3 regions of the Cupriavidus sp. KB_39 genome follow, and region 1 is predicted to be linked to each of the others. Evidence: predicted binding sites of a transcription regulator. Region 1 holds the regulator's gene; each other region holds the start of a gene.
What was found. Region 1 encodes sigma-54, which starts transcription at its own class of promoters, with help from an activator protein. Its sites were predicted from a motif close to TGGCANGNAANCTGCTTT; they were not measured.
Positions count from the first base shown of each region.

Region 2: atzF (allophanate hydrolase) is a predicted target of sigma-54. The motif match lies at 3,987-4,004, and genes of this name have one in related genera.
Region 3: AB4Z27_RS00610 (formate/nitrite transporter family protein) is a predicted target of sigma-54. The motif match lies at 2,730-2,747, and genes of this name have one in related genera.

Region 1 covers NZ_JBFREV010000014.1:93,838-99,276, forward strand. Annotated here, with positions in the region: gene AB4Z27_RS13305 (PTS sugar transporter subunit IIA) at 1-410, opposite strand, end outside; gene hpf (ribosome hibernation-promoting factor, HPF/YfiA family) at 889-1,242, opposite strand; gene AB4Z27_RS13315 (RNA polymerase factor sigma-54) at 1,293-2,774, opposite strand; gene lptB (LPS export ABC transporter ATP-binding protein) at 2,908-3,708, opposite strand; gene lptA (lipopolysaccharide transport periplasmic protein LptA) at 3,749-4,393, opposite strand; gene lptC (LPS export ABC transporter periplasmic protein LptC) at 4,457-5,092, opposite strand; gene AB4Z27_RS13335 (KpsF/GutQ family sugar-phosphate isomerase) at 5,105-5,439, opposite strand, start outside.
Region 2 covers NZ_JBFREV010000009.1:130,692-139,061, reverse strand. Annotated here, with positions in the region: partial or broken gene AB4Z27_RS09755 (PQQ-dependent sugar dehydrogenase) at 1-790, shown strand, start outside; gene AB4Z27_RS09750 (PQQ-dependent sugar dehydrogenase) at 874-1,377, shown strand; gene AB4Z27_RS09745 (DMT family transporter) at 1,480-2,382, shown strand; gene AB4Z27_RS09740 (cation:proton antiporter) at 2,403-3,704, opposite strand; gene atzF (allophanate hydrolase) at 4,040-5,770, shown strand; gene AB4Z27_RS09730 (ABC transporter substrate-binding protein) at 5,812-6,822, shown strand; gene AB4Z27_RS09725 (ABC transporter permease) at 6,828-7,679, shown strand; gene AB4Z27_RS09720 (ABC transporter ATP-binding protein) at 7,682-8,370, shown strand, end outside.
Region 3 covers NZ_JBFREV010000001.1:133,309-138,804, reverse strand. Annotated here, with positions in the region: gene AB4Z27_RS00615 (protein kinase domain-containing protein) at 1-1,729, opposite strand, end outside; gene AB4Z27_RS00610 (formate/nitrite transporter family protein) at 1,764-2,576, opposite strand; gene AB4Z27_RS00605 (nitrate- and nitrite sensing domain-containing protein) at 2,852-4,105, opposite strand; gene AB4Z27_RS00600 (YncE family protein) at 4,283-5,496, opposite strand, start outside.

The DNA.
Region 1 (5,439 bases):
GGCAGTGTGGCGAGGCCCTCGCGCATCTCGCGGTCCGAGAGCAGTTGGGCGATTTCCGACAGGATTTCCAGATGTTGTTGCGTGGCCTGTTCCGGCACGAGCAGGAAGATCAACAGCGACACCGGCTTGCCGTCCGGCGATTCGAACGGAATGGGCTCGGCCAGGCGCATGAAGCCGGCCAGCGGCTGCTTGAGACCCTTGATGCGGCCATGCGGAATGGCCACGCCGGCACCCAGACCCGTGGAACCCAGCGATTCGCGCGCGAACAGGTTATCGGTCACGGTAGCACGCGCCACGCCATGGTTGTTCTCGAACAGGAGCCCGGCTTGCTCGAACACCCGCTTCTTGCTGGTGACGGTGACGTCGAGATGGATGTTGCCGGGTGGCAGCAATTTGGCCAAACGATTCATGGGCGATGCGCGAGAAGTCAGGTTAGCGGGCCGGGGCGCGAAGGCCGTCCCGCCGGATTCGGGGCGAAACTTGGGTACCGAGATCTTGTCTGGGACGCCCGCATTGGAGCGTCCGGCCATTATAGAGCAGGGCTCCACCGCGATTTTGCGATGCAGCGCCGGGGTCGCGGCGGTGCCACGACGTGCCGGCCGGCTTGCCCACCCGGGGTGTCCCGGGGCCGTCCTGTCGTTATTTGTATGGCGGAGCATACACCGAGGCGGGCGGCTTGCGAACACTTGTTCCCATTTTGACCGCTCCCGGGGGCCCCGGGTCGCCCTCCGGCGTGGCAATAAGGTAACGAAACATTCCAGGTGCCCGCACCGTCACCGCCATGGCGCGCGCCCATCAAAAAAGCCGCGCTGATTGCGCGGCTTGAGCTCTTCTTTTCAGTCCTCTGCAGGGTCGGCAACCGCTCTGTTTTCGGTTGCCTGCAGGTCTCTACTGCTGCGTCAGTTGCTGGGCGGCCATCTGGTACTTCACCGCCTCGCGATCGTGGCCCTGTACGCGGTCCTTGTAGCGGATGACCTGGCGGTCGAGCTTGTCGACCAGACAGTCGATCGCCGCATACAGATCTTCATGATGCGCTTCGACGAAGATGTCCTTCCCCTTCAGATGCAGATTGATTTCCGCGTACTGGCGCCGGTCCTTCTCCTTGTGGTTGTCCACCGATAGCAGCACGCTCACGCCGATGACCTGATCGAAATGCCTGACAATTCGCTCCAGTTTCGTTTCCACATACTCACGCAGCGGGGGCGTGATGTCGAGGTGGTGTCCACTGATCTTGAAGTTCATAGCGCTTCTCCTTCTGAAAGAGCCGCACCAGGCAGGCGGTTGCGGCTCGGCTACAAAGTCTTGCGGAGATTGACTGCGGGGATCTTGAGCGCTTCGCGGTATTTCGCCACCGTGCGGCGTGCGACCACGAAGCCTTGCTCACCCAGCAGTTCGGCGATCCGGCTGTCGGAAAGAGGATTCCTGGGGTCTTCGGCTCCTATCAGTTGCTTGATCAGCGCGCGGATTGCCGTGGAGGAGGCCGCGCCGCCAGTCTCCGTAGAGACGTGGCTCCCAAAGAAGTACTTCAACTCGAAAGTACCCATGGGCGTGGCCATGTACTTATTCGTGGTGACCCGGGAAATGGTCGACTCATGTAAACCGAGTGTATCGGCTATTTCCCGCAAAACCAAGGGGCGCATCGCGATTTCGCCATGCGTGAAAAAGTTCTTTTGACGTTCCACAATTGCCTGCGAAACACGCAGGATCGTATCGAATCGTTGCTGGATGTTCTTGATAAGCCACCGCGCCTCCTGAAGCTTCTGCTGCAGGCCTGCCGTCCCCGTTTCGCCCTTCGCGCCGCGCAGGATCTGCGCATACATGTCGTTGATGCGCAGCCGTGGCATGACATCCGGATTGAGCGCCGCGATCCACCCGCTGCCGCTCTTGCGCACGAACACGTCGGGCACCACGAAGTCGGCCTCGGGACGGTTGAACGCGTGCCCCGGATACGGCGCCAGCGAGCGAATCAGTTCGTGTGCCGCCTTCAGTGCTATTTCGTCCACCTGGAGCGCTTTCTTTAGCCGCGTGTAGTCGCGCACGGCCAGCAGTTCCAGATGATGATTGACGATGGTCAGCGCCAGCTCACGATGGGAGTGCTTCAGGCGACGCAATTGCAGGCTGAGGCACTCCGCGGCATTGCGCGCGCCCACGCCGGGCGGGTCGAAGCTCTGCAGCAGGGTCAGGATCGCGTGGACTTCGTCGATCTCGAATTCGAGTTCCTCGGGCAGTTCGGTGCAGATTTCCTCGAGCGAGGCGCTCAGGTAGCCGTCATCGTCGAGCGATTCGATCAGGAAGATGGCCAGGCCCTTGTCGCGCACCGAGATCTTCAGCGGGGCCAACTGCCCCATCAGGTGCTCGCGCAGCGTGGGCTCGGCATCGCGCAACTGCATCGGCGACTTTTCGTCCTCGTCGCCCTGGGGGCGGCGGGCGAAGTCGTCGAGGCTCCAGTCRCTGCCGTAGTCCTCGCTGCCGTTGTCGTTGTAGTTGTCGTCCTCACCGCCGGACGCGCCATCGGTGCGCGCGTCGCCGTTGGGCTGAGGCTCGGAGGAGGCCGGCGCGGGGGCGCTCTGGAGGTTGACCGAGCCATCGGCGGCTACCCGCAACGGGCTTTCGATCCAGTCGTTTTCGCGTTCGAGCAGGGGATTTTCGGTCAGCGCCTGTTCCACTTCCTGCTGGAGTTCAAGCGTCGAGAGCTGCAACAATCGAATCGACTGTTGCAGCTGCGGGGTCAATGCCAGATGTTGCGAGAGACGAAGCTGAAGCGACGGTTTCATGCGACCTATTCTATGCGCATCCTTCCGACTATGGAACGGAAATTGCTATCGCCTATCGCTCTGACTTCCTGATCGACCCCGGCTGTCGCCGTGGAGGCCGGGAGAAGCGCGGCCGCACGCGGCGGCCGATGGGTCACATGCGGAAATTTTCGCCCAGGTACACGCGTCGCACGGACTCGTTGGCGATGATTTCCTCAGGCTGGCCGGCGGCCAGCACCGTGCCTTCGCTGATGATGTAGGCGTGGTCGCAGATGCCGAGCGTCTCGCGCACGTTGTGGTCGGTGATCAGCACGCCGATGTTGCGCGCCTTCAGGAAGCTCACGATGCGCTGGATTTCGCCCACGGCGATGGGGTCCACGCCGGCGAACGGCTCGTCCAGCAGGATGAAGCGCGGCGCGGAGGCCAGCGCCCGGGCAATTTCCACGCGGCGGCGCTCGCCGCCGGAGAGCGACAGCGCCGGGTTGTTGCGCAGATGGGCGATCTGCAGGTCGTCCAGCAGCGAATCCAGGCGGCGTTCGATCTCGGCCTTCGGCAGCGGCTTGCCCTTCTCCAATTGCAACTCGAGCACGGCGCGGATGTTTTCCTCGACGTTGAGCTTGCGGAAGACCGAGGCCTCCTGCGGCAGGTAGGACAGGCCCATGCGGGCGCGCTCGTGGATCGGCAGGCCGCTGATGTGCTGGTCGTCCAGCACGATGTCGCCCTCATCCAGTGCCACCAGGCCCACGATCATGTAGAACGACGTGGTCTTGCCGGCGCCGTTCGGACCGAGCAGGCCGACCACCTCGCCGCTCTTCACGTCCAGCGAGACGTCCTTGACCACGGTGCGCGAACCGTAGCGCTTCTTCAGGTGGCGCACGACCAGCGTGCTGCTGTCGGTACGGGCGGCCGACGGGGCTGCGGAGGCGTTCGGGGCGAGCGTGGCGGAGTCGTTCATCAGGTCAATGCATGCGTGACGCGGCGGGCGCGTCCGGGGTTCAGGGCTTGCCGGGCGCGGGCGCCGGCTTCAGTTCCAGCGGCGGTGGCGGCGCGGCGGCGCCGCTGGCCGGGTCCGCGCGCGGCGAGAGCACGGCGCGCACGCGGCCGGACGGGTTGCCGGTGGAGGTGTTGTTGTCGCCGCCGGCAGCCGTGTAGTACTCGTTGCGGCTGTCGTAGGTGATCACGGCGCCGCGGATCTCGTCGACGGTCTTCGCGCCGGCGATGCGCGCCGCGCGGGCATGACCGATCAGCTTCGACATTTCCTGCTTGCCGTCGTACTCGATGCGGTCGCCCCAGCCATCGATGTATTCGTCCACGCCGTCGCGCTTCTGGCGGATATACGCCTGGCGTCCCGGATTGGCCGTGGCCACCGCGTACTGGTAGCCCTCGGGGTCGGTGCGGATCTGCGCGGCGTCCGACTTCAGCACCATCGTGCCCTTGGTCAGCACGACGTTGCCGGTCAGCGTATAGATCTGCTTCACGTCGTCATAGCTGGCGTTGTTGGCCTCCAGCACCAGCGGCTTGTCCTTGTCGGCACGCTCCGCCAGGGCCGGCTGGGCCAGGGTCGCGCCGAGCGCGGCGATTGCCACCGCCAGGGCGGGCACGATGCGGCGACAGGACAACGTCGTCAGGGATGGGGTCATGTTGGTCAGCTGAGAGAATGACGGGCGATCCGTTGCCGGCGCCTGGCGTGCGTGTTGTTGTGCTTACTGCGTGGTCCGGGCCTGCCCCGACGGCGGATTCATGACGATGGTGCCGCGTACGTTGCCGAGCAATTGTACTTCGCGCGTGACATTGTTGAAGACCAGTCCGTTGGCCGTCATCACCGACGGGCCGCGCGTGAGTTGTACCGCTTTATCGGTCTTGACGATGTCGTCATTGACCAGCAACTGGAAATATTGCGATGCAGCGGTCATGCGCGGGTCCTTCGACGGATCCACGCCGGGTTGCCGTACCAGGAAGGCATTGCCGTACAGGTCGATGACCGAGCCCTCCGAGTTCATCACGCCCCGGTCCGCGTTGACCGTGACCGGGGGGCGGTCCGGCTGGTAGGCGCGCATGGCCGGCGTGGTCACCTCGTAGGTCTGGTCGTCCTCGAAATGGATCATCTTCACGCCGGTGAAGCGCATCTTGGTGGCGCCGGTCGTGTCCAGTTCCGTGGCCGAGAAGCGGTCCATGTAGTAGTCCGCCTCATGGCGCTTGGCGCGGTTCTGGGCGGCCTCGTCCTCATGGGGCGAGTTGATCTGCACCAGCCAGAACGTGCTGCCGGCGACCATCGCCATTAGCAGCAGCGGCAGCAGCCGCATGACCAGACCGGAGATCCTGCCGAAGAAGTCGCGCATCGCCGGCCCCGCTCAGATGACCTTGGCGCGGGTCAGGTCATGGATGTGGAGCGCGCCCACGAGCTTGCCGTCGCCATCGACCACCAGCAGCTGGTTGATGCGGTTCGCTTCCATGATCTGCACCGCTTCCACGGCCAGCTGGTCCTGGTTCACCACGTGGGGGTTACGGTGCATGACCTCGCCGATGGGCACGGTGCGCCAGTCGCGCGGGGTTTCCAGCAGGCGGCGCAGGTCGCCGTCGGTGAACACGCCGATGGCGTGGCCGTCCGGGTCCACCACGGCCGTCATGGCCAGGCCCTTGCGGGTGATTTCCATCAGCGCCTGGGCCAGCGGGGTGTTTTCACGCA
Region 2 (8,370 bases), on a different contig from region 1:
CGGCGGCGACGTCCAGATCACCAGCGGCAGCACGCCCGCCACCCTCGCGATCGTCGTGTCCGGCCTGCCCGCCGGCACGCCGGCCAACATCACGGTGACCGGGCCGGGCGGCTATCGGCAGACCGTCGGCCAGACCGTCACGCTTGGCAACCTCGCGGCCGGCACCTACACCGTGACGGCGGCCCCGGTACTGACCGGATCGACGTCCTACCAGCCCTCGCAGGCCGCGCAGACCGCGATGGTGGCCGCCAACACGGCGCCCACTATCGGCGTGAGCTACGGCGCGCCCTCGGACATGCGGCTGTCGCTGACCCAGGTGGCGGAAGGCTTCGCGGCGCCGATCTTCCTCACCGCACCCGCCAACGACCCCCGGCTGTTCGTGGTGGAGCGCGCCGGCCGGGTCCGCATCGTGCGGGACGGCAGCGTGCTCGCCGCGTCCTTCCTCGACCTCTCCATCCTCACCACCACCGACGGCGAGCGCGGCCTGTTCTCGATGGCGTTCGACCCCGCCTACGCCACCAACGGGCGCTTCTACGTCTACTACACCGACCAGAACGGCGCGATCACCGTGGCGCGCTACACCGTCTCGGCCAGCAACCCGGACGCAGCGAACCCCACCGGCACGGTGCTGCTGTCGATTCCGCACCCGGGGGCCAGCAACCACAACGGCGGCCAGCTCGCGTTCGGCACGGACGGCATGCTCTACATCGGCACCGGCGACGGCGGCGGTAGCAACGACCCCGCCAACAACGCCCAGAACAGCGGCACGCTGCTGGGCAAGATCCTGCGCATCGACGTGAGCGGCGCCAGCTATACCGTGCCGGCCGGCAATCCGTTCGCCGGCGGTGGGGGTGGTGGGGCGGACGCCCCGAGATCTGGGCCACCGGGCTGCGCAACCCGTGGCGGTTCTCGTTCGATGCGAACGGCCTGCTCTATATCGCGGATGTCGGCCAAGGCCAGCGCGAGGAAGTCAACGCCATGCCAACCGCCAGCGGCGGCCTCAACTACGGATGGGATCGTCTGGAAGGCACCGCCTGCGTCGGCGGCACCGCGTGCGACCCCGCCGGCCTGACCGCGCCCGTGTTCGAGTACAGCCACGACGCCGGCGGCTGCGCCATCGTCGGCGGCTACGTCTATCGCGGCGCGGCCCTGCCCGAACTCCAGGGCCGCTATTTCTACACCGACCTGTGCACCGGCAAGCTGGCCAGCTTCCTGTACCGCGACGGCGCCGTTTCCGAGCGGGTGGACTGGCCGGTCACCGCCAGCGGCAGCGTCTACTCCTTCGGCACCGATGCCGCGCAGGAACTCTACGTACTGGCCGACGCCGGCACGTCTTCGACGAGCGGCAAGGTGTATCGGGTACAGCGGGCGCCTTAGGGGCGCCTTAGGGGCGCCTTAGGGGCGCCTTGCGGGGGGCGCCAGCGCCACACGCCGTGATGGCGGATAATCCCGCATCCTCACGACGCCCTCCCCACCCCCATGCATGCCAGCGCCACCCGCCGCCTCGACGGGACCACCCTGTTCCTGCTCACCTTCCCGCCACTGGCCTGGGCGGGCAACGCCATTGTCGGGCGGCTGGCCGCCGGTACGTTTCCGCCGCTCACGCTGAATTTCGTGCGCTGGGTACTGGCCGGGACCTTGTTGGGGCTCTACGCCTGGCGCGGGGTGGTGGAACATCGGGCCACGCTGCGCCGGCATGCGGGGCTGCTGACGGCGATGGGCGTGCTGTCGATTGCCAGCTACAACGCGTTCCAGTACCTCGCGCTGACCACCTCGACGCCGATCAACGTCACCTTGATTGGCGCCTCCACGCCGCTGTTCCTGCTGATCATCGGCGCGCTGTTCTTCGGGGAGCGCATGCGGCCGTGGGCTGTGGCGGGGGCGCTGCTGTGTCTGGTGGGGGTGTCTTTCGTGCTGGTGCGCGGGGAGTTGGGGCGGCTGGCGCAGCTCGACTTCGTGCCCGGCGACCTGTACATGCTTGCGGCGACCATCGCCTGGAGCGCCTATACCTGGCTGCTGCGCAAGCATCGCCCGGACCTGCCGCTGCCGGTGCTGCTGTTCGCGCAGATCGTCACCGGCGTGGTGGCCAGCGTGCCCGTCACGGCGTGGGAATTGATGACGCTGTCGACGCCCATCCCCTGGAACGGCAAGGTGATGGGCATCCTGCTTTATGTGTCGACGATTCCCTCGCTGCTGGCCTACTTCGCCTGGGARCGCGCCATCGCACGGGCCGGCGCGCAGTTGCCGGTGTTCTTCATCACGCTGACGCCGGTGTTCGCCGCCCTGCTCTCCACGCTGCTGCTCGGCGAGTCGCCCCACTGGTATCACGGCGTGGGGCTGCTCACCATCGCCGCAGGCATCGGGRTGGCGCAGCGGCGCTGAATGACGCTGAAGGGTGCTGGCTAGCGCCCCAGCCGTTGATGGAAGGCCATCAGCGGCGTGGCCGTCAGSCCGTGCAGGACGATGGAGAACACCACGGTGCACAGCGTGGCGTGGATCAGGAAGGGYCTCCATTCCTCGCCGGCGGTGTGCGTCAGGGCATAGGCCAGGTAGTAAAGCGAGCCGATGCCGCGAATGCCGAACCACGCGGTCAGGCGCCGCTGGCCGCGCGCCATGGGCAGGTCGAAGGTGGACGCATAGACCGATAGCGGCCGGATCAGGCAGATCAGCAGCAGCGCCAGCACCACGTACTGGGCGTGGAAGACCTCCCGGGTCAGCATCGCCCCGATCAGCAGGGTGACGCACAGCTCGGCCAGCCGTTCGATATTGAACGAGAACTCCGAGGCCGTATGGGTGAGGTAGGCGGCGGCCTTGCGCTCGTGCGTGGAGGTGGTCTCGACATCGGCCGTATGCAGCGGTCCCAGCACCTCCGCCGGCGAGGTGGCGGGATTCTCGCGGCGCTCCACCTGCCGCATCGCCAGCCCCGCCGCGAACACGGCCAGGAAGCCGTAGGTGTGCAGCAACAGCGCGGCGCCGTAGGACACGCCGATCAGGCCCAGCGTGAGGAAACTCTCCAGCCCCACCGCCTCATGGAAGCGCAGCCGCAGGACCAGGATGGTCTTGCTCGCCAGCCAGCCCAGCAGCCKACCGATTGCCAGCCCGCCGAGGGTGCTCCAGACCAGATCGACCGCCATCCAGCGGCCGCCCCACGCGCCCAGTTCGTGGAAACCCAGCAAGCCAAGGCCGAGCATGACGAACGGGAACGCCGCGCCATCGTTCAGGCCGCCCTCACCCGTCAGGCTGTAGCGCACCACGTCGCGATCCTCGGTATCGGCCATCTGCACGTCCGAGGCCAGCACGGGGTCCGTGGGCGCCAGGATCGCCCCGAGCAGCACCGCCAGGCCCAGTGGCACCTGCAGCCAGCCCACTGCCACGGCGCAGACGCCGCCGATGGTCAGCAGCATCGCCACGGTGGCCAGCCGCACCGGCAGGCGCCAGACGCGGTACGTCATCTGCACCCGCAGCCGCAAGCCCACGCCGAACAGGGCGACGAGCACGGCCAGCTCGGTGATCCATTCCAGCACCTTCACGTGGCCCGGGTCCGTCAGATCGAGCACGATCAGCCCGGCCCCGCCCGGTCCCAGCGCCATCCCCACTAATAGATACAGGCCGGACGGGGACATGGGCAGGCGCTTCACCATGGAGTCGATCAACCCCATCGTGATCAGCAGCGCGCCAATGACCAATGCCCAGGTCGCGAACAAGCTGGCTCCTCTATTCGATATATCCCGGTCGAGACTTTCACAGTAGGCGGCGCGGCGGGCGGGCGCTGTCGGGCGGACCCCGTAGCGCCGTGTCAGTGAAGACCTCCCGACACTGGTGCGTGCGCGCACCACGCAGGGGCTTGCGGGTGGCCGGCGGGGTGTGGGTGGCAGGCCGAAGGCGCCCAGCAGCCCGGTCACGCGTGAACGGCCACGTGGTTAATCGACTGATTTCATTGACATTTTCCACGTCTGACCGGGCTTCCCCCTGCCCAAAAGTGCCTTTGGCACGGTGATTGCTATCTTGTATCCAAGATTGGATTTCAGATAGGACACTCATGCGTACCTCTACCTCGGCCACCACAGCGGCCACGACAGCCGCCCCCGGCGAGGCCGATGCGGCGTGGATCGCGCGGTTCGATACCCCGGTCGTCGCCCCGCACCCGGTTGGCGCCCCGCTGGCCGGCCTGCGTTTTGCCGCCAAGGACAATATCGACGTGGCTGGCGTGCCGACGACCGCCGCCTGCCCCGAATTCGCCTACGTGCCGGARGCCCACGCCACGGTGATCGCGCGCCTGCTGGGCGCCGGCGCGGCGTTGGCCGGCAAGACCAACCTGGACCAGTTCGCCTGCGGCCTGAATGGCACGCGCTCGCCCTACGGCGCCGTGCCCAATGCGTTCGARCCYGCCTATGTCAGCGGCGGGTCGAGTTCCGGTTCGGCGTACGCGGTGGCCAGCGGTGAGGTTGACTTCGCGCTGGGCACGGACACCGCCGGCTCCGGCCGGGTGCCCGCCGGGCTCAACAACATCGTCGGGCTGAAGCCGAGCAAGGGCCTGATCTCCGCCCACGGCGTGTTCCCCGCCGCGCAGAGCGTGGATTGCGTGTCGATCCTGGCACGCACGGTGGCCATGGCGGTGCGCGTGCTGGAAGCCGCCGCCGGCCATGATCCGCAAGACCCGTACTCGCGCGCGCTGCCGCTGGCGCGCACGCCGCTGCCGGCTGCGTTCCGCTTTGGCSTGCCGGCCGAGCCGGAGTTTTTCGGCGATGACCTCGCCCGCCGGGCCTTCGACGCCGCCGTTGCCGCGCTGGAGGCGCTGGGCGGTCGCGCGGTGCCCATCGACTATGCCCCGCTGGCCGAAGCCGCCGCGCTGCTCTATGACAGCGCGCTGGTCGCCGAGCGCTACGCCGCCGTGCGCCCCTTCTTCGACCGCGCGCCGGGCGCGGTCATCGAGCCGGTGCGTTCGATCCTGGCCGCCGGCAGCCGCTACAGCGCCGCCGATGTGTTCGATGCCCAGCACGCGCTCCAGGCCCTGGCCCAGCGCGCGGCCACGATGTGGCAGGACATCGACGTGCTGTGCGTGCCCACGGCGCCGACGCATTGCACCATCGCCGCCATGCTGGCCGATCCGGTGGTACGCAACCGCGAACTCGGCCACTACACGAACTTCGTCAACCTGCTCGACTACGCCGCGCTGTCCGTGCCCGCTAGCCTGCGCCCGGACGGGCTGCCGTTCGGCATCACGCTGATCGGCCAGGCCGGCAGCGACTGGCAGCTCGCCGACCTGGGGCAACGCTTCCACCACGCCACGGGGCTGACGCTGGGTGCGACGGGCGAGCCGCTGCCCGCGCCGGTGTCCATTGCCGGGCTGGCCCCGTCCCCCGCCACTCATCTGCCGCTGGCCGTGGTGGGCGCCCATCTCTCTGGCATGCCGCTGAACGGTCAGTTGACCGAACGCGGTGCGACGCTGGCCGAGGCCACCACCACCGCGCCGCACTATCGGCTGCACGCGCTGCCCGGCACCACGCCGCCAAAGCCCGGCCTGCGCCGCGTGGACGCCGGGGAGGATGCCGGCGCCGCCATCGCGGTGGAGGTGTGGCAGGTGCCGCTCGCCGCCGTCGGCAGCTTCCTGGCGCTGGTGCCGGCCCCGCTCGCGCTGGGCAGCCTCGAGCTGGCCGATGGCCGCTGGGTCCATGGCTTCGTCTGCGAAGGCCATGCGCTGCACGGTGCGCCCGATGTCAGCGCCCATGGCGGCTGGCGCGCCTATATCACGTCGCTCTCCGCCGCTTGACCGTCTTCCGAATCCTCAACATTCACGCACAGGAACCTGCCATGACCCGCTCCACCTCCCGTCCCGCCACCGTCTCCCCCTCGCGCCGCCGCGCGCTGAAGGCCGGCGCCGCCGCGCTGTCCGTGCTGGCCGCGCCGGCCATCGTCCGCGCGCAGGGCACGCCCAAGCTGCGCATCGGCTACTGGCCGGTCGCGTCGGGCCTGCCCTTCTTCGCCGCCGTCGAAAAGGGCTATTTCAAGGAAGCGGGGCTGAACGTCGAGCCGATCAAGTTCGCCAGCCCGCAGCAGGTCATCGAGGCCATCCTGGCCGGCCGCTGCGACGGCAGCGCCAATGGCACCGCCTCGGCCGCGCTGGCCATCGGTGACATCGCCCAGCCCGGCCTGCTGAAGATCTTCTGCACCAACCCGACCAACGCCAAGTTCGTGCTCGACGAGTTCCTCGTGGCCAGGGACAGCCCGATCAAGACCGTGGCAGAACTCAAGGGCAAGCGCGTGGCATGCGGCCCGGGCCTGCAGAACGTGGTGCTGGCCAAGACCATGCTGGAGCGTGCCGGTGCCGGCAAGATCAGCGTGACGGAACTGCCGATTGGCCAGCACGTGGCGGCGCTCGCCGCCGGCCAGATCGATGGGGTCTACTCGCTCGAGCCGACCGGCACCATCGGCCGGCTCAACGGCACCACGCGCACGCTGGAAGCCGGCGTGGTGGCGCGCTACATCCTCGGCGACCCGATGGCCCCGTGGCATGGCGGCTCGGCCAGCCTGACCACGGAATTCCTCGGCAAGAACAAGGACGTGGCCAAGGCCTACCTCGCCGCCTACCGGCGCGGCGTGGTGCTGGTGCGCCAGAACCCGACCGAGGCGCGCCCCTTCCTCAAGGGCTATACGGCCATCGAAGGCGCGCTGACGGCCGAGGTGCCGATGGCTGACTACCTGTTCTTCGACGAATTCAAGGCCAGCGACGCCGCCCACTTCCAGAAGTTCTACGACCTGTTCACCGAAAAGGGCATCTTCTCGCGCAAGGTGGACGTCAACACGCTGCTCTACAAGGCCTGACGACCATGTCCGAACTCTCCGATACCGCCGCCGTGCCGGGCACGGCCCCGCCCGCCGGCCAGTCCTGGGCGCCCCCGGCCTCGCACGACGCCGCGCCACGCCGGCCCCTCGGCGACCGACTCTTGCCGATGGTCGGCCCGCTGGTGCTGTTCTTGATCTGGGACCTGGTGGTCCGCTTCGGCCTGATCAAGCCGATCCTGCTGCCGAGCCCCGGCGATACGCTGGTGGCGCTGGCCACCGGGCTGGCCGGCGGCGAGCTGCTGGCGGACTTCGCCGTCACCGTCGCGCGGACGCTGCAGGCGTTCGCCATTGCGGCGGTGGTTGGCATGCCGCTGGGCGTGCTGCTCGGCAGCAATGAGCGGGCCTACCGCAGCGTGGAGTTCCTGATCGACTTCTTCCGCTCCACGCCGTCTTCCGCGCTGATTCCGCTGTTCCTGCTGATCTTCGGCGTGTCCGACATCAACAAGATAGCCATCGCCGCCTTCGGTGCCCTGCTGATCGTGGTCTTCAACAGCGCCTATGGCGTGATCAACGCGCGCAAGCAGCGCGTGATGGCGGCGCGCGTGATGGGCGCCTCCCGCTGGCGCATCTTCCGGGACGTGCTGGTCTGGGAGAGCCTGCAGCCGAGCTTTGTCGGCCTGCGCTCCGCCGTGTCGATGGCGCTGGTCATCGTGATCGTCGCGGAGATGTTCATCGGCTCCGAGAACGGTCTCGGCCACGCCATCATCGACGCCCAGCAGGTGCTCAACGTCAAGACCATGTACGCGGCCATCCTCGCGGCCGGCGCGCTCGGCTACGTGCTCAACATCGCGTTCCTCGTGCTGGAACGCCGCATCGTCCATTGGAGTGGAAGGTAACCATGACCACCGTTCTGTCCCCTGCCCGCCACGCCGACGTGCCGGTGCCGCCGTTCCGCCCCGGGCCGCCGGGCACCCACATCACCATCCGCGGGCTGACCAAGTATTTCGCCGGCTGGCCGCTGTACGAGAACTTCGACCTCGACATCCCGAAAGGCAAGATCGTCTCGGTGTTCGGCCCCAACGGCTGCGGCAAGAGCACGCTGATCAACATGATCGCGGGGCTGATTCCGATCGACCGGGGCGAGATCCTGTTCGACGGCAAGTCGCTCAAGGACACGCGCATCGGCTACGTGTTCCAGAACTACCGCGAGGCGATGTTCCCGTGGATGCGGACCATCGACAACATCGCCTATCCGCTCCTGCTGGAGGGCCGCAGCAAGGCCGAGGTGGACCGGCGCATGGCGGAGCTGGTGGCGTCCTTCGACGTGAAGTTCGACCTGAACCGCTACCCGTACGAGCTGTCTGGCGGGCAGCAGCAGACGGCGTCGATCATGCGGGCGTTGGCGCCCCGGCCCGAGGTGCTGTTCCTCGACGAACCGTTCTCCGCGCTCGACTTCGAAATGACGCTGTTCATCCGGGAGAAGCTGCAGGAGGTGTTCATGCAGACCGGCACGACCATGCTGCTGGTCTCGCACGACCTGGAGGAGGCGGTGTACCTGGCCGACCAGATCCTGCTGCTGACCAAGCG
Region 3 (5,496 bases), on a different contig from region 1:
CCATTGCCCGCAGCCCCAGCAAGACCACCACCGCCACCCCCAGCAGTGCCGCCAGCGCTTGCCAGAACCGCAGCGGGTTTCGCTCCAGCAGCGGGGGCGTGGCGCGTTGCCAGAGCGGCTCGGTGGGCGCCCGCAATGCCTGGATGAATTCCGACAGGGCTTCGTGCCGCTTCAGCGCGTTGGAGTGCAGGGCGCGCCGCAGGGTGTCGTCGACCCAGGCCGGGAGTTCGGGGCGCTGCTCGCGCAGGCTGGTGTAGCGCAGGCGGCGGACGTCGGCGCGGTCGCGGATGCGCGTGACTTGCAGGCCGTAGGGCAGCTTGCCGGTCAGCATCTGGTAGGCGAGGGTGGCCAGCGAGAACAGGTCGGAGGCCGCCGTGCCGTCATCGCCGACGAAGTACTCCGGCGCGGTGTATTGCAGCGTGCCGACCGGCATGGCGGCGTGGGGCGGCCGCGTGGCCTCGGCCAGCCCTGCCACGTGGACCGAGCCGAAATCGATGATCTTGACGGTGCCCGAGCGGTCGATCATGACGTTCTCGGGGCGGAGGTCCTGGTGCAGCATCTCGCGCCGGTGGAACGCCTGCAGGCCGGTGGCCAGTTGGGCGATGATGCCGCGCACGGCGTCCAGGTCGGGCTGGGGATGATCGATCATCCATTGCGCCAGCGTCTGGCCTTCGAGGTACTCCATCGCCACGAACAGGTGCTTGCGGGGCCGGTCCGCCGCGTGGGGGCGCAGCACGTGCTGGTTGTCGATGCGTCGGGCGACCCATTCCTCGAGCAGGAAGCCCTCCAGATGGGCCGCATCGTCGCGTTGATCGACGGCAGGCGTTTTCAGCGCCACGTGTTGTCCGCTGTGGTCGTCCGTCGCCAGATAGACGTGGCTGCGCGCGCTCCCATGCAGCGCCCGGACGATGGTGTAGCCCTCGAACTGCATGCGGGGCGTGAGCGGCGGCGGCAGGGTCAGGTGCCCGGTCTGCGCCATCGCGTTGCGGGCGCCGGGTTCGGGCAGGGCGTCGACACGGGCCAGCAGCAGCGTGACGTTGTCCTCGCTGCCGCGCGTCAGGGCCAGCGCCGTCAGCGTCTGCGCGGCGCGGTCCAGGTCGTCGTCGCTGGCGGTCAGGGCCTGGTGGACATCGGCGGCTTCCAGGTATTCGTAGGCGCCGTCGGTGGCCAGCAGGTAGATCTCGCCGGGCTCCACGCCCCACGTCCGATAGTCGATTTCGACAGACGGGCTCGCACCCAGCGCTCGGCCCAGATAGGCCTCAGAGGCCGACACGCAGACCCGATGATCGACGGTGAGCTGCTCCAGCGTGTGCCGATGCAGCCGATAGACGCGCGCGTCGCCCACGTGCAGCAGGTGGGCCTCCCGCGCCTTGAAGATCAGCGCGCTGAATGTGCAGACGTAGCCGCGGTCGCGYTCGAAGCGGGCTTCGCTGTGACGGCTCTGCGCGTGGAGCCAGGAGTTGACGGCGGCCAGCACGCACTGCGCCGCCCGCCGCACSGTCCAGGCTTCGGASGTGCAGTAGTAGTCCTCGAGGAAGGTGCGGACGGCGGCGGCGCTGGCGATCTGGCTGACCGCGCTGCTGCTGATGCCGTCCGCCAGCGCCAGCGCAACSCCCTTGGTCACGCGGTGGTGGCCGGCGGGGTGGGTCACGCCATGAAAGTCCTGGTTGACCGCCTTCCGGCCAGCGTCCGAGTGTTGGCCAACGCTGACCTGGAGCCCGCCGGACATGGCGCGGTCGCCTCGATACCGGGTAGTGATCCGATCAGCCCAGCGCGCGCTTGCTGGCCGACTTGTAGTGCGTGCTGTAGAGCGTGATGCCCACGAAGGTCAGGCCACCCACCAGGTTGCCCAGCACAGTCGGGATTTCATTCCAGATCAGGTAGTCCATGAGGGTGAAGTTGCCGCCCAGCATCAGGCCCGACGGGAACAGGAACATGTTCACGATGGAGTGCTCGAAGCCCATGTAGAAGAACACGAGCACGGGCATCCACATGCCGATGACCTTGCCGGACACCGAGGTCGACATCATGGCCGCCACCACGCCGGTGGAGACCATCCAGTTGCACATCACGGCGCGGATGAACAGCGTCAGCATGCCGGCGGCGCCATGCGCGGCGTAGCCCACGGTGCGGCCTTCGCCGATGTGGCCGATCTTCTGGCCGATGGCGTTCGGGGCTTCGGAGAAGCCGAAGGTGAAGATGATGGCCATGAAGAACGCCACGGTGACGGCGCCGGCGAGGTTGCCACAGAACACCAGGCCCCAGTTGCGCAGCACGCCGCTCCAGGTGGCGCCCGGGCGGCGGTCCAGCACGGCCAGCGGCGCGAGCGTGAAGACGCCGGTCAGCAGGTCGAAGCCCATCAGGTACAGCATGCAGAAGCCAACCGGGAACAGCAGCGCGCCAACCAGCGCGTTGCCGGTGTTGACKGTGATGGACACCGCGAAGGCTGCCGCCAGCGCCAGGATGGCGCCGGCCATATAGGACCGGATCAGCGTGTCACGCGTGGACATCAGCAGCTTGGACTCTCCGGCATCGACCATCTTGGTGACGAACTCGGTGGGGGCGAGATAGGCCATGGGGTATTCCTCTCCGTTTCCTTCGTTTGGCTCAGAAAAGACAAACGGCGTCCGTCCGCCCGGCCTCTGGCCGGCACGTGACAGGACGCCGTCATCCTTGATGCTTTACAGGGTGATGCACTGCCGGGCCGTCATCAGCCCGATGTCAGTGCTGACGCACGTTCCATGCCCGCCGCCGGGTGGGGCCGGGTTGGGCCGGGTTGGGGCAAGTGACGATCTAGGGGGCGTTGGTAGTGCATGGGCTGCCCGCTTTTGGTGCGCGCGGCCGGGCGGGTTCAATCCTGGTGCTGATCGTCGTCCTGTGGGGGCAGGGCGAGGCCGGTGAGCGAGAGGGTGGCTTCGGCAATGTCCGCCAGCCGGCGGTTGTTGTCCATCGACGCCTTCTGCAAGGCCCGGAACGCGGCGTCCTCGCTGAGCCCCATGCGGGCCATCAGCGCGTTCTTGGCGCGCTCGATCACCTTGCGCTCCTTGAGCGCGCGCCGGGCGGCATCGAGTTCCACTTCGGTCTGGGCCAGRCGCGCCGACTGCTGGCGCAGCAGGCGCTCCAGCGACGTGACGGTGGTGGCGTGCACCTCGGRGGGTCCGTTTCCGGCATCGGGCATGCCCGGCAGCACAGGGGCGGCGGCGGGTTGCTCGGCCACATCGAAAAAGCGCTCGACGGCATGGGTATGGGGCGGRGGGTTGTCCAGTAGCTGGCGCAGCAGCCCGGCCGAATCCTGGAGATCGGCCTGGGAACGCTGGATCTGCGCCTCGCAGGCCTTGCGCAGGTCCTGCACCACCTGCATCTCCAGCGTCCACATGCCCGTGATGACCTCGCTGCAGACTTCGAACCACTTCTCGCTGTCGTCGTGCACCAGCGCCGTGCCCGGCGGCGTGGTCAGCAGCGTGCGGCGCATGCCGTCCTGCGCGGCGACCGCGGCGCTGGCCTGCCGTTGCCGCCATGCGGCGAGCAGCGACGGGTCGGCGAAGCGCTCGAACATCTGGAAGCTGCGCTGCTGGGCTTCCACCAACTGCTGCACGCGCTGCGGCGCGGTGCCCGCACAGGTGCCGGAGGCGAACATCTGCGCCCCGACGGCCCGCTCCTGCCCGGCGGCTTCCTTGCCCTGCACGAGGTAGACGAAGGCCACCAGCGGCCGGGCGATGCCCGGATACATCGCCACATCGGCCAGATGGAAGATCAACTCCAGCAGCGCGGCAATCAGGCGGCTGAACGCCGCCACGGCGTCGTGCGCGGTGGTCTGGCATTGATCGATGGACTGGCGCAGCGCCGGCAGCGTGGCCAGATCGAGCTGGACCCAGGCCATCAACGACACCATCGACGCCGTACCCGTATGGCCCGCTTCCAGCTGGCTGGCGAAGCGCTCGCCCAGCCGGGAGGCGATGTGGACCGCCTCGCCCATCGCCGTCTGGCGCTCCTGCGCCAGCCGTTGCCCACCGGAGGCCAGGAAGATGCTGCTGGCCCCCCGTTCACGCTGCAAGGCGTGGATCAGCTGGCCGATCAGGTCGGCCAACTCCACGCGACTTGCCATCAGGCGGACGGCCTCGATTTCGAGCTGCTTGGCCCGAAGGACGAGGGTTGAGGCGGAAAGGGGCATTGTTCTGGGAATGTGGGCGCGGCCGGGATGGGTACTACGCATTTGCCKGGTACTACGCAAATGTCGTGCCATTTGTATCATCCGCCGTACCTTCCCGGCCCCCCGGACCGGCTACAGCGCCTGCACCTGCACAGGCGCGCCGGGTTTGCCGTTCTCGGACGGGGCGATCACGAGATAGCGGCGCGCGCCGGCCCCCGCATCGTCCCGCACCACCTGCCGGATCGGGCCAATCGCGTTGACGATGGCCGAGCCCGCCGGATTCGACATGAAGGCGGCGAGCGGCTCCAGCGGGCCGCTGCCGTCCGCGCGGGTGGCGAGCGCCAGCACGTAGGCGCGCTTSGGCTGCAARCCGGTSGCCGAWGCCTGCAGGACCTGGAGCAGCCCCTGATCGAACAGCGTGACGCTGGTCGGCGCATGGTCGGTGGCCACAGGCTTGCCGTTCACGACGCCATGCAGCTTCAGCTGCGTGGTCTGCCCGGCCACCCCCAGCGGCTGGAGTCCCTGCGTGCCGTCGCCCTCAGGCACGGCGTTCGGCACATAGGCGATGGCCTGCGGCGCCTGCCCGACCGGCACGTTGGCGACTACCCGATTGGTGGCGGTGTCGATGGCGGCCAGCTGGTCGGCGTTCTCCAGCCCCACGTAGATGCGSGTGCCGTCGCCCGAYGGCCAGATGCCGTGCGGCAGGCTGCCCACCGGAATCGTGGCCACCTGGGAGAAGTCATCGGTCCGGAACACCTTGACCTGATTCAGCCCGCCGACCGTGATGTAGGCGAAGTCGCCCGCCGCCGTGTGGGCGAAGTTCACGTGGTTGGTGATCGGGCCGGTCTCCAGCGTCTTGATCAGGCGGAAGGGCGGGCGGGCCTCGAACACCTGGGCCTTGCCGACGTCCTTGAGCGTGAACCAGACCTGCTTGCCGTCAGGCGTGGCGGCGATGTTCGGGCAGAACGGGCTCTCCTGCTTCACGCGCCCCACGATCTGATGGTCGGCCACGCTGACCACGGCCGTTTCCGGATTGAACGACGAGCAGATGTAGCCGTACTTGCCATCGGGGGAGAAGATCTGCATGCCCGGGCCGTCGGCCACGGTGATGCGGGTCTTTTCCTGGAACGTGGCGGCGTCGATCACCGAGATGTAGTTCTCCCCGCGCACGGTGACCCAGACCTCCTTGCCGTCCGGCGTGTAGAACGCCTCGTGCGGCGACCGTCCCACGTAGGTGACGTGCTTGACGGCGTTGGTAGCCGTGTCGATGAACGACACCGAGTTCGACCCAATCGACACGATGGCAAGCGTGCGGTGATCCGGCGAGAAGCCCATCCCGTGGACCA